DNA from 3 places in the Azospirillum sp. BE72 genome. Region 3 is predicted to be linked to each of the others. Evidence: predicted binding sites of a transcription regulator. Region 3 holds the regulator's gene; each other region holds the start of a gene.
The links. The regulator LexA, encoded in region 3, represses DNA repair genes until DNA is damaged. The targets are predictions, from matches to a motif close to ATGTTCTANTTTGGTTC.
Positions count from the first base shown of each region.

Region 1 (4,022 bases), 390 kb from region 3:
GACACCTCCGCCTTCAACCGGCGCGAGGTGGTGCGCGTCGCCCGCCTGCTGGCGGAGATCGGCGGCAGCACCGACGACCGGCTGGGCAGCTTCGTCCGCCGCATCAGCCTGGATGCAAAGTCCCCGGCCGACTACGTGCTGGCCGCCCGGCTGGCGAGCGAGGTCGGCCGCCGCGATCTCGCCGTCGCCGCCGCCAAGGACGCCGCCCAGAACGAGGTATTCCTGGTCGAGGCCGGCTATCCGATGATCGACGCCCGGCCAGCGGCGCCGGACCTGGCGCTGGTCCACGGCATCATCCGGCAAGAGAGCACCTTCAACCCCACCATCGTCTCGTCGGCCGGCGCCCGCGGCCTGATGCAGCTGATGCCGGCCACGGCGCAGCTGGTGGCTGGCAAGCTGGGTCTGAAGCACACGCAAGCCCGGCTGACCTCGGATCCCGGCTACAATGTCATGCTGGGCTCGGCGTATCTGTCGGAGCTGATCGACCGCTTCAACGGCTCCTGGGTGCTGGCGATCGCCGGCTACAACGCGGGGCCGAACCGCGTACGCCAGTGGCTGCAGACCTACGGCGATCCGCGGACCGAGGCGGTGGACGTGGTCGACTGGATCGAGCTGATCCCGATCTCGGAGACCCGTAACTACGTCCAGCGCGTGCTGGAAGCCGTCCAGGTCTACCGCGCCCGCCTGAGTGGCGACCTGGCGGAGCCGAATCTGGACAGGGATCTGCGGCGGTAGGGTGTCGCGGTGGCCTCCCCTACCTCGCCCTCGGCGGGAGAGGGGGAGCTTACATGGCGGCGGTAGTCCCCTCTCTCTTGATCAGACCGACTTTCGTCCGGCCGAGAGCGGGGGAGGATTAATGCCAACAGTCATTGATGATGACCGCGATGATGACCGCTGGTATCCGTGCCGACTGGCACGGCGGCGGCCCCCATGCCGCCGAAGCTTTTGACCCTGACAGGTCAGGATCAAAAGCCGCTGGTATAAGGTGGGGCATCGAAGCCGGCATCTCTTCAAAGCAAAAAGGCCCCGCCTTCCTTTCGGGAGGCGGGGCCTTTCATCCGACATCCGCTGTCGTCACTCCGGAGTGGAGGCTTCGCCGTCGGCTTCCGGGGTGCCCATCATGGCGTCGGCGACCAGACCGGCGTTGCCGCGGATCTTGGCCTCGATCGCATCGGCCATCTCGGGGTTGTTGCGCAGGTAGGTCTTGGCGTTCTCGCGGCCCTGGCCGATGCGGGTGCCGTCATAGCTGAACCACGCACCCGACTTGTCGACCACACCGGCCTGGATGCCGAGGTCGAGCAGTTCGCCGACCTTCGACACGCCTTCGCCGTACATGATGTCGAACTCGACCACGCGGAACGGCGGGGCCATCTTGTTCTTCACCACCTTGACGCGGGTCTGGTTGCCGACGACGGTGTCGCGGTCCTTGATCGAGCCGATGCGGCGGATGTCGAGACGCACGGAGGCGTAGAACTTCAGCGCATTGCCGCCGGTCGTCGTCTCCGGGTTGCCGAACATCACGCCGATCTTCAGGCGGATCTGGTTGATGAAGATCACCAGGCAGTTCGACTTGGAGATCGAGCCGGTGAGCTTGCGCAGCGCCTGGCTCATCAGGCGGGCATGCAGGCCGACATGGCTGTCGCCCATCTCGCCTTCCAACTCGGCGCGCGGCACCAGCGCGGCGACCGAGTCGACCACCAGAACGTCGATGGCGCCGGAGCGCACCAGCGTGTCGGCGATCTCCAGCGCCTGTTCGCCGGCATCCGGCTGGGAGATCAGCAGTTCGTCGATGTTGACGCCCAGCTTGCGGGCATAGGACGGATCGAGCGCATGCTCCGCGTCGACGAAAGCGCAGGTGCCGCCGGCCTTCTGGGCCTGGGCGATGGCATGCAGCGCCAGCGTGGTCTTGCCCGAGCTTTCCGGCCCGTAGATTTCGACGATGCGGCCCTTCGGCAGGCCGCCGATGCCCAGCGCGATATCGAGACCAAGGGAGCCGGTGGAGATGACCTCCGTCTCGACCAGGTTCTCACGGGCGCCGAGCTTCATGATCGAGCCCTTGCCGAACGCGCGTTCGATCTGGCTCAGGGCGGCATCGAGCGCCTTCTGCTTGTCCATGGAATCCTTCTCGACCAAACGAAGCTGTGCGGACGACATGCCCGGTACCCCTCTCTTAGAACACACGGTCGGCGCTCTTGCAACGAAGCTGAATGTACTCTCTTCGTTCTCGTTTGCAAGGGCTGATGTTGCCGGTGTGTTCCTATCTTATGGGGGGTGCCCGGACGGTTCTTGAATGCGTTACCGATCCCTCACCGGGCGTCGCGGATGACCTCCTTCACCTTGGACGCCAACTGCTTCAGCGAGAAGGGCTTGGGCAGGAAATGGGCAACCTCGACACCGTCGATTTCGCCGAGACGGTCCTCGGCATAGCCGGAGATGAAGATCACCCGCATCTCCGGGCGAAGTTTGCGGACATGGCGGGCCAGCGTCGGACCGTCCATCTGGGGCATCACCACGTCGGTGATCAGCAGGTCGATGGACGCGCCGTTGGTCTCGATCTGCTGCAGCGCCGCCTCGCCGTTCTTCGCCTCCAGAACTTGGTAGCCCTTGTTGCGGAGGGCGCGGGCGGAGAAGACGCGCACCGCGTCCTCATCCTCCACCAGCAGGATGGTGCCGGTGCCGGTCAGGTCGCTGCCGCGGCGCTCACGCGGCTCCGCCGTATCGACGGGGCGCAGTTCGCCCTGATGGTGCGGCAGCAGGATGGTGAAGGTCGTCCCCTCCCCCACCGCCGAATCGACCAGCACGAAGCCCCCGGTCTGCCGCACGATGCCGTAGACGGTCGACAGGCCGAGCCCGGTGCCCGACCCGACCTCCTTGGTCGTGTAGAACGGCTCGAAGATGCGCTGCAGATTCTCCCGCGCGATGCCGCAGCCGGTGTCGATCACGTCGATGGAGACGTAGCTGCCGGGCGGCACCGTCTCGTGTTCCCGCCGTTCGGGCTGGGTGACGACATAGTTGGTGGTGTTGATGGTCAGCTTGCCGCCGCCGGCCATGGCGTCGCGGGCATTGACCACCAGATTGATGATGACCTGCTCCAGCTGGTTCTGATCGACCTTGACCAGCCCCAGGTCGCGGCCGTGGATCATCTTCAGCTCGATGTTCTCGCCGATCAGCCGGCGCAGCAGGTTCGCCAACTCCGCCAGCACATCGGTCACGTTGATGACGCGCGGCTGCAGGGTCTGCTGGCGCGAGAAGGCCAGAAGCTGCCGCACCAGGTTGGCGGCGCGGTTGGCGTTCTGCTTGATCTGCATGATGTCGCTGAAGGACTGGTCGCCCGGCTTGTGCCGGAGCAGCAGCAGGTCGCAGAATCCGATCATTGCCGTCAGCAGGTTGTTGAAGTCGTGGGCGACGCCACCGGCCAATTGGCCGACCGCCTGCATCTTCTGCGACTGGGCGAACTGGGCCTCCAGGCTCTTGCGCTCGGTCATGTCGATGAAGTGCAGGATCAGGCCGACGCCCAGGCCATTCTTATCGGCCTGCCCGCTCTTATCGGCCTCGCCGCGCCCATCCGTGCGCACCGGGTTGGCAAGGCGCCGGGCATAGAGCTGGGCCGTCAGTTCCCGGCCGCCGGACAGCCGGACCTCCAGCGGATGGGCCGGATCGGCGCCGCCCTGGACCGACTTCAGGCGGGCGGTCACCGCCTCGCGCTCCGCCGGGACGATCAGGTCGGCCATCGGGCGGTTGATGACGCTGCCGGCCTCGCTGCCGATCAGCGCAAGGAAGGCCTCGTTGCATTCCGTCAATTGGCCGGTCTCGTCGACCAGCGCGATGCCGATCGGCGCATCCTCGAAAAAGCGCTGGAACCGCTGTTCCGACAGGCGCAAAGCCTCCTGCCATTCCCGCTCGGGCGACAGATCGCGCACCACCGACCGGGTGTGGATCGTCCCGTCGTCGGCATGCACAACGCTCTGTGCCACCGCCACCTGGAACCGGCGGCCGCGCAGCCCCACCATGGTCAGTTCGCC
Region 1 is NZ_JAVDTO010000002.1:118,919-122,940, reverse strand. Features, by position in the region: gene J2Y49_RS06740 (lytic transglycosylase domain-containing protein) at 1-735, shown strand, start outside; gene recA (recombinase RecA) at 1,075-2,154, opposite strand; gene J2Y49_RS06730 (ATP-binding protein) at 2,307-4,022, opposite strand, start outside.
Region 1: a site for LexA is predicted at 2,208-2,224, ahead of recA (recombinase RecA). Genes of this name have one in related genera too.

Region 2 (4,022 bases), on a different contig from region 3:
CGGCCGGGGTCGCCATCGCGCTGCTCAGCCCGGTCCTGGGCGCCATCGCCGACCGGGCGGGGCGGCGCAAGCCCTGGATGGCCCTGTTCACACTGGTGACCGTCGCCTTCACCGTGGCGCTCTGGTGGGTCAGGCCCGATCCGGCCGATGCCGCCTTCGCGCTCGCCTGCGTGGTGATCGCCACCGTGTCGTTCGAACTGGCGAACGTCTTCTACAACGCCACCCTGCCGGGGCTGGTGCCGCCGCGGCTGCTGGGCCGGGTGTCGGGCTGGGGCTGGGGCATCGGTTATTTCGGCGGGCTGACCTGCCTCGTCCTGGCGCTGGTCGGCTTTGTCCAGGCGCCGGCCCCGCTGTTCGGCCTGTTCGGCCTGGAGTGGTCCGACTGGGGCGAGCAGGCCAATATCCGCGCCACAGCGCTGCTGGCCGCGGTGTGGTACGGCGTCTTCGCTCTACCCTATTTCCTGTGGGTGCCGGACGAACCCTCCACCGGCCAGGGCCTGCTGCGGGCGGCGCGCGACGGGGTGGCGACGTTGGCCGCCAGGCTGCGCGAGGCCCGGCGCTACCGCCAGGTGATGCGCTTCCTGATCGCCAGCGCCTTCTACCGCGACGGCATCAACACCATCACCGCCTTCGGCGGCATCTACGCCGCCGGCACCTTCGGCATGAGTTTCGAGGAGATCCTGGTCTTCGCCATCGTGCTGAACGTGGTGGCGGGGGCGGGGGCCATCGGCTTCGCCTGGATGGACGACCGGGCGGGGGCCAAGCCGGTGATCCTGATCGCGCTGGCGGGCATGGCGCTGTGCAGCGTGCCGCTGCTGCTGGCGACGGAGCGGCTGTGGTTCTGGGTCTTCGCGCTGGGGCTGGGGCTGTTCTTCGGACCGGCCCAGGCGGCCGGGCGCTCGATGATGGCGCGGCTGGCCCCGCCGGGCATGGCGGGCGAGATGTTCGGGCTCTACAGCCTGACCGGACGCTTCGTCGGCTTCTTCGGCCCGCTGCTGTTCGGGCTGGCGACCCAGGCCTTCGCCAGCCAGCGCGTCGGCATGGCGACGGTTCTCGCTTTCTTCGTGATCGGATTCGGGCTTATGCTGGCGGTTCGCGAACCGGCCCGTTAAAAAGGCCGCGTCAAAGCGCCGCACATGAGATCATTCGAGGGCAGAGCTGTTACCTTCGTTTTTGCTGCGACGCACAAAAGTCGAAGCCGAGGGGTACGGACCATGCTGCACATCAACGATATCGAAGCCTTCGCCCGCATCAACGAGGCGCTCAACGACGACGCCAGCACCGGGCAGGCCGATCATGCCGGCCACGACACCGCCGGCCCGGCCCATCCCGCGCTGGTGATGGCGATGCTGGCGACCGGCCGCCTTCCGCTGTCGGCCGTTTCCAATTCAGCCGTTTCCAAATCGGCCGAACCACTGTCTCCCTGGGGCAAGATGCTCCGGCGCTCCTGACCGTCACAAAAGCGACAGCTGGTCCCCGGCGGCCGGCGGCACCCGGAAGCGGCTGCAGTCGAGCTGCCAGTTCCGGTCGCCCAGCCCATGCTTCCGGCAGGCCAGCTTGAAGCGGTGGCGCAGCAGTTCGGCGTAAGGGCCGGTACCCTTCATCCGCGTGCCGAAACCGGAGCGGTAGAGCGCGCCGTCGCGGCTCTGCCGCATCAGGCTCAGCACGCGGTCGGCGCGGTTGGGGGCGTGGGTGCGCAGCCATTCCTCGAACAGGGTGGCGATCTCCAGCGGCAGGCGCAGCAGGATGTAGCTGGCGGCGGTGGCTCCGGCACCGGCCGCCGTCTCCAGGATCGACTCCAGCTCGTGGTCGTTCAGCGCCGGGATCATCGGGCTGGCGAGCACCGCCACCGGCACGCCGGCCTCTGCCAGCGTTCGGATGGTTTCCAGCCGGCGCGGCGGGGTGCTGGCCCGCGGTTCCATCACGCGGGCGAGGTCGCGGTCCAGCGTGGTGACGGAGATCGCCACCGAGGCCAACCCCTGCGCCGCCATCGGCGCCAGGATGTCGAGGTCGCGCAGGACCAGCGCCGATTTGGTGATGATGCTGACCGGCTGGTTGAAGTCACGGCAGACCTCCAGCACACGCCGGGTGATGCCCTCCGTCCGCTCGACCGGCTGGTAGGCGTCGGTGTTGGCGCCCAAGGCCAGCGGCTGGCAGACATAGGATTTCGCCCGCAGCTCCTTCGCCAGCAGCTCCGCCGCGTTGCGCTTGGCGAACAGCTTCGTCTCGAAATCCAGCCCCGGTGACAGGTTCAGATAGGCATGGGTCGGCCGGGCGAAGCAGTAGATGCAGGCATGTTCGCAGCCCTGGTACGGGTTCACCGACTGGTCGAAGGCGACGTCGGGCGACTGGTTGCGCGCGATGATCGACTTGGCCGACGCCGGGGAGACTGTGGTGCGCACGGGATCGGTCAGCGCCTCGTTCCCGCCGGACGCATAGCCGGTCCAGCCGTCGTCGGTCAGGACGCGGGTCTCGCGCTCGAAGCGGCCGGTGACGTTGCTCACCGCACCCCGGCCCTTGATCGGCGGTCGCTTGATCTCATCCATGGCGGCAGCTTAGCCGCGGGTGGTTAGAACGTAAAGCGAACAAAAGCGCTATCTGTGCTTGGTTTGCCGAGCATACCCAGCAAACATAAAGATATCTTTATGCTTGCATGGTTCCGGAACCGCTGATACACCCTTCGCCAATTACAGCGGCAGGGCCGGGGATCCGGCGCGCCTGAATCTCCGCTGCCCGAATCGTCACCGCCCACCAGGAGTCATCCCTCATGGCCGCCGAATTCACGGACTACAAGGTCAAGGACATCAGCCTCGCGAACTGGGGCCGCAAGGAGATCACCATCGCCGAGACCGAGATGCCGGGCCTGATGGCCCTGCGGTCCGAGTTCGGCGACGCCAAGCCGCTGGCCGGCGCCCGCATCGTCGGCTGCCTGCACATGACCATCCAGACCGCCGTGCTGATCGAGACGCTGACCGCGCTCGGCGCCACCGTGCGCTGGTCGTCCTGCAACATCTTCTCCACCCAGGATCAGGCCGCCGCCGCCATCGCCGCCGCCGGCATCCCGGTCTTCGCCTGGAAGGGCGAGACGGAGGAGGAGTTCTGGTGGTGCATCGAGCAGACCCTGCGCGGCCCGGATGGCTGGACCCCGAACATGATCCTGGACGATGGCGGCGACGTCACCCAGATCATGCACGACAAGTATCCGGAGATGCTGGACGGCGTCCGCGGCCTGTCGGAAGAGACCACCACCGGCGTGCATCGTCTGTATGAGATGATGAAGAAGGGCACGCTGAAGGTCCCGGCCATCAACGTGAACGACAGCGTCACCAAGTCGAAGTTCGACAACCTCTATGGTTGCCGCGAGTCGCTGGTCGACGGCATCAAGCGCGCCACCGACGTCATGGTCGCCGGCAAGGTCGCCGTGGTCGCCGGCTATGGCGATGTGGGCAAGGGTTCCGCCGCCTCGCTGCGCTCGCAGGGCGCCCGCGTCCTGGTGACGGAGATCGACCCGATCAACGCGCTGCAGGCCGCGATGGAAGGCTATCAGGTCGTGACGATGGAGGATGCCGCTCCGCAGGGCGACATCTTCGTCACGGCGACCGGCAACGTCGACGTCATCACGATCGACCACATGCGGGCCATGAAGGACCGCGCCATCGTCTGCAACATCGGCCACTTCGACAGCGAGATCCAGATCGACGCCCTGCGCAATCTGGTCTGGGAAGAGGTCAAGCCGCAGGTCGACGAGGTCGTGTTCCCCGACGGCAAGCGCCTGATCGTCCTGGCCCAGGGCCGTCTGGTCAACCTGGGCTGCGCCACCGGCCACCCCAGCTTCGTGATGAGCGCCAGCTTCACCAACCAGGTGCTGGCCCAGATCGAACTGTGGACCAACGCCGCCAACTACGAGAACAAGGTCTACGTCCTGCCCAAGCACCTGGACGAGAAGGTCGCCCGCCTGCATCTGGACAAGATCGGCGCCAAGCTGACCACCCTGACCGACAAGCAGGCCGCCTACATCAGCG
Region 2 is NZ_JAVDTO010000020.1:54,488-58,509, forward strand. Features, by position in the region: gene J2Y49_RS28760 (MFS transporter) at 1-1,112, shown strand, start outside; gene J2Y49_RS28765 (hypothetical protein) at 1,215-1,451, shown strand; gene J2Y49_RS28770 (PA0069 family radical SAM protein) at 1,455-2,546, opposite strand; gene ahcY (adenosylhomocysteinase) at 2,768-4,022, shown strand, end outside.
Region 2: a site for LexA is predicted at 2,573-2,589, ahead of J2Y49_RS28770 (PA0069 family radical SAM protein). Genes of this name have one in related genera too.

Region 3 (4,022 bases):
CCACTTCCAGCAGATCGCCTTCTATGGCGTGCTGTCCAACCTGATTGCCATTCCGATCACATCCTTCTGGGTCATGCCGTGGAGCTTGATCGCCTACGCGCTGATGCCCTTCAGGCTGGAGGCGCCGGCGCTGATCGCGATGAACTGGGGCGACAGGGCGGTGATCTGGACCGCGGAGTTCTTCGGCCGTCTTCCCGGGGCCTCCCTGACCATGCCGGCGATGCCGGTTGAGGGGTTCGTAGCGTTGGTGCTGGGCGGCATCTGGCTGTGCGTCTGGACCCGGCGGTGGCGCTGGCTGGGGCTGCTGCCGGTTCTGGCAGGGCTGGCTTCGCCGGCGCTGGTGACGCGGCCGGACGTGCTGGTCGCGGGGGATGGGACTGTGATGGCGGTGCGGATGCCGGACGGTCGCCTCAGCGCTTCGAGCAAGACTGGGGGCCGGGTGATCGAGACATGGCGGGAGCGCGATGGCGAGCGCTCGGGAGCCGATCCATGGCCGGCGGCGGGGGGATGGAGCGAGGGAGAGCGGTCGCTGAACTGCGATGCGCTGGGGTGTCTGTACCGGGTCAAGGGAAGGACTGTCGCCCTGCCGCGGTTGCCGGATGCGCTGGACGAGGATTGCGGGGCGGCCGATGCAGTGGTGACGGCGGCGGTGGCGCGGGGATGCCGGGCCGGGGTCGCGATCGACCGCTGGGCGCTGCGGCACGAGGGGGCGCATGCGCTGAGGGTGACGGAGGACGGAATAGAGGTGGAGACGGTGCGGGGGATCAGGGGGGATCGGCCTTGGACCGGGGGGAGGTGAGGGGGCGGCCGAGGTTATGCCCCCACCCTAACCCTCCCCCGCTCTCAGCGGACCTATGGTCCGCCTGCCGCGTCAGCACAAAGCGAAGCTTTGTGCGAGAGCTGGGCGGGGGAGGGGATTGGAGTCTGGCGGGAAAGGCCTCAGTACTTCCGCACCAGACCGACCAGCTTGCCCTGCACGCGGACGCGGTCAGCGCCGAAGATGCGGGTTTCATAGGCGGCGTTGGCGGGCTCCAGGGCGATGGTGTTGCCCTTGCGGCGCAGGCGCTTCAGCGTCACTTCGCCTTCGTCGACCAGGGCGACGACGATGGTGCCGTTCTCCGCCGCGTCGCAGCGCTGGATGATGATGGTGTCGTGGTCGAGGATGCCGGCCTCCACCATCGAGTCGCCGGAAACCTCCAGCGCGTAATGGTCGCCGGCGGTCAGCATCGAGGCGGGGATGTCGACGAAGGCGCTGTTGTCGCGCAGCGCCTCGATCGGCGTGCCGGCAGCGATGCGGCCATAGAGCGGGAGCTGCACCGTCTCGTTCGCGGCGGCCGGGGTGGGGGCGGGCGGCGCGGTGTCGCGGCCAGCGAAGGCGAAATCGCCCTTGATGACGTTGGGCTGGAATTTCGGCTTGGGCGCGGTGTGGGCGCGGGCGGCGTCCAGGCCTTCGGGGAGGCGGAGAACCTCCAGCGCGCGGGCGCGGTGGGGCAGGCGGCGGATGAAGCCGCGTTCCTCGAGACCGGTGATGAGGCGGTGGATGCCTGACTTGGACTTCAGCCCCAGGGCGTCCTTCATCTCGTCGAACGACGGCGAGACACCGCCCTGGCCGAGCCGTTCGTGGATGAACAGCAGCAATTCGTGCTGCTTGCGCGTGAGCATGGATGCCTCCCGGCCGTCGCCAGACTGAAGATGGAACAAAAACTAAACGTTGCTCCATGTTCTAGTTTGGTTCCTGCCGTCCGTCAAGCCCCCCATCGGCTTCTTTTAGAACTTGAGTGGAACATTCGGAACGCCGTGGAACAGTTTCCCGGGTGATGTTCAACTGTTCAATCCGTCGTCCAAGCGCTGTGTTCAAGTCTAGATGCTGAGTGCTCCATCGGTCAAAGGCAGCACGGTCACCATGGCGCCGGCCGGCTCCGGGTCGGCGTTGGGCGGGCGCGGGATCAGGCAGTCGGCCTGGGCGTAGAGCGTGGTGATGGCGCTGTCCTGCCGGGCGAAGGGCGTGGCGGTGAGGACGCCGTCGGGGCCGGCGGCGAGGGTGGCGCGCAGATATTCCTCGCGCCGGTCGTTGGCCTTCAGCGCGACGGTCAACCGGGCGCGCAGGGGCAGGCGGTCGTCTTCGGGCGGCAATCCCTGCAGCAGGCGCAGAACAGGGCGCAGGAACAGGACGGCGGTGACCCCCGTCGATACAGGATTGCCGGGTAGGCCCAGCAGCGGCACCCCGCCGGCGCGGCCGAACATCAGCGCCTTGCCCGGCCGCATCGCCACCGTCTGCACCTCCAGAGCCATCCCTCGGTCGGCCAGCACGTCGCGCACGAGGTCGTAGTCGCCATGGGCGGCACCGCCGGTGGTGACCAGCAGGTCGCAGCCGACGGCCCCCTTCGCCATGGCGGCGACGCTGTCGGGCGTATCCTTGGCGACGCCCAGATTATGGGCGAGCCCGCCCTGGGCGGCGACGAGCGCGCAGAGGCCGAGCGCGTTGGTGCTGACGATCTGGCTCGGCCCCAGCGGATCGCCGGGCAGGGCGATCTCGTCCCCGGTGGCGAGGATGGCGATGCGCGGCCGGCGGTGGACCGAAAGCCAAGGTACATTCCCACCGGCGGCCAGCGCGATGTCGCGGGCGGTCAAACGGCGGCCCTTCGGCAGAAGTTCCTCACCAAGAGTGAAGTCGAAGCCGGCCTGACGGACGAACCGTCCGGCGGCTACGGCCCGGCCGATCCGAACCGTCGCGTCGTCGGCGCTGCAATCCTCCTGCATCACCACGGCGTCGGCGCCATCGGGCAGGGGGGCGCCGGTGAAGATGCGCACCGCTTCGCCGGGACCGACGCTGCCGGCAAAGGCATGGCCGGCGGAGGATTCGCCGATACGGCGCAGGGAGATGGGAGAGTCGGCAGCGGCGGCGGCGATGTCGGCGGAGCGGACCGCCCAGCCATCCATGGCGGCAGCGTGGAAGGGTGGCTGGGTCAGCCGGGCGACCACCGGTTCGGCCAGCACGCGGCCGAGCGCGTCGGGCAGAGCCACCGTCTCCGCCGGCAGAGGGGCGAAGGCCGACAGGATGCGGGCGCGCGCCTCTGCGACGGAGATCATGGCGTCAGGCTCCGGCCGATGGCGCGGTTGCGGCAGTGCCCCATTCGCCGCTCTTGCCGCCAGCCTTGTGCAGCAGGCGAACGTCCGTAATGGTCATGCCGCGGTCCACCGCCTTGCACATGTCGTAGACGGTCAGGGCCGCGATGGTGACGGCGGTCAGCGCCTCCATCTCCACGCCGGTCTGGCCCTTCAGCTTGCAGGTGGCGGTGACGTCCACCGCGTTGCGGGCCGGGTCGCAGGAGAGGTCGACCTTGACGGAGGTCAGCATCAGCGGATGGCACAGCGGAATCAGGTCCGGCGTGCGCTTGGCCCCCATGATGCCGGCCAGCCGGGCGACCGACAGCACGTCGCCCTTCTTCACCCCGCCCTGCATGATGAGCGCCAGGGTTTCCGGCTGCATCAGCACGGTGGCCGCGGCGGTGGCGGTGCGTTCGGTGTCCGCCTTGTCGGAGACATCGACCATCACCGCCTTGCCCTCGGCGTCGAAATGGGTGAAGCCGCTCATGCGACGGTCTCCCGCAAGGGTTTCTCCATGAAGACGCTGACGCCGTTCTCTTCGTAGCAGGCGTAGGGGCCGCGGTCGGAGAAGCCGGCCTTGCGGTAGAGCCCCAGCGCCTCGGGCTGATGGATGCCGGATTCCAACAGCAGGGCGGTCAGCCCCTCCGCCCGCGCCTGCTCCTCCAGGCGGGCCAGCAGCCGTTCGCCGATGCGGTGGCCGCGGGTGGCGGGATCGACGAACATCCGCTTGACCTCGCCATAGCCCGAGGGATCGACGCGCAGCGCGGCACAGCCGACCGGAACGCCGTCCTTGCGGGCGACGAAGAAGCGCAGGTCCGGCGCCTCCAGTTCCGCGATGTCGAGGAGGTGGCAGGTGTCGGCCGGATAGAGCTCCAGCAGATAGCGGTCCAGCGCGGCGACCAGCGCGACAACCT
Region 3 is NZ_JAVDTO010000002.1:509,564-513,585, reverse strand. Features, by position in the region: gene J2Y49_RS08555 (ComEC/Rec2 family competence protein) at 1-799, shown strand, start outside; gene lexA (transcriptional repressor LexA) at 940-1,662, opposite strand; gene glp (gephyrin-like molybdotransferase Glp) at 1,861-3,090, opposite strand; gene moaC (cyclic pyranopterin monophosphate synthase MoaC) at 3,095-3,595, opposite strand; gene J2Y49_RS08535 (GNAT family N-acetyltransferase) at 3,592-4,022, opposite strand, start outside.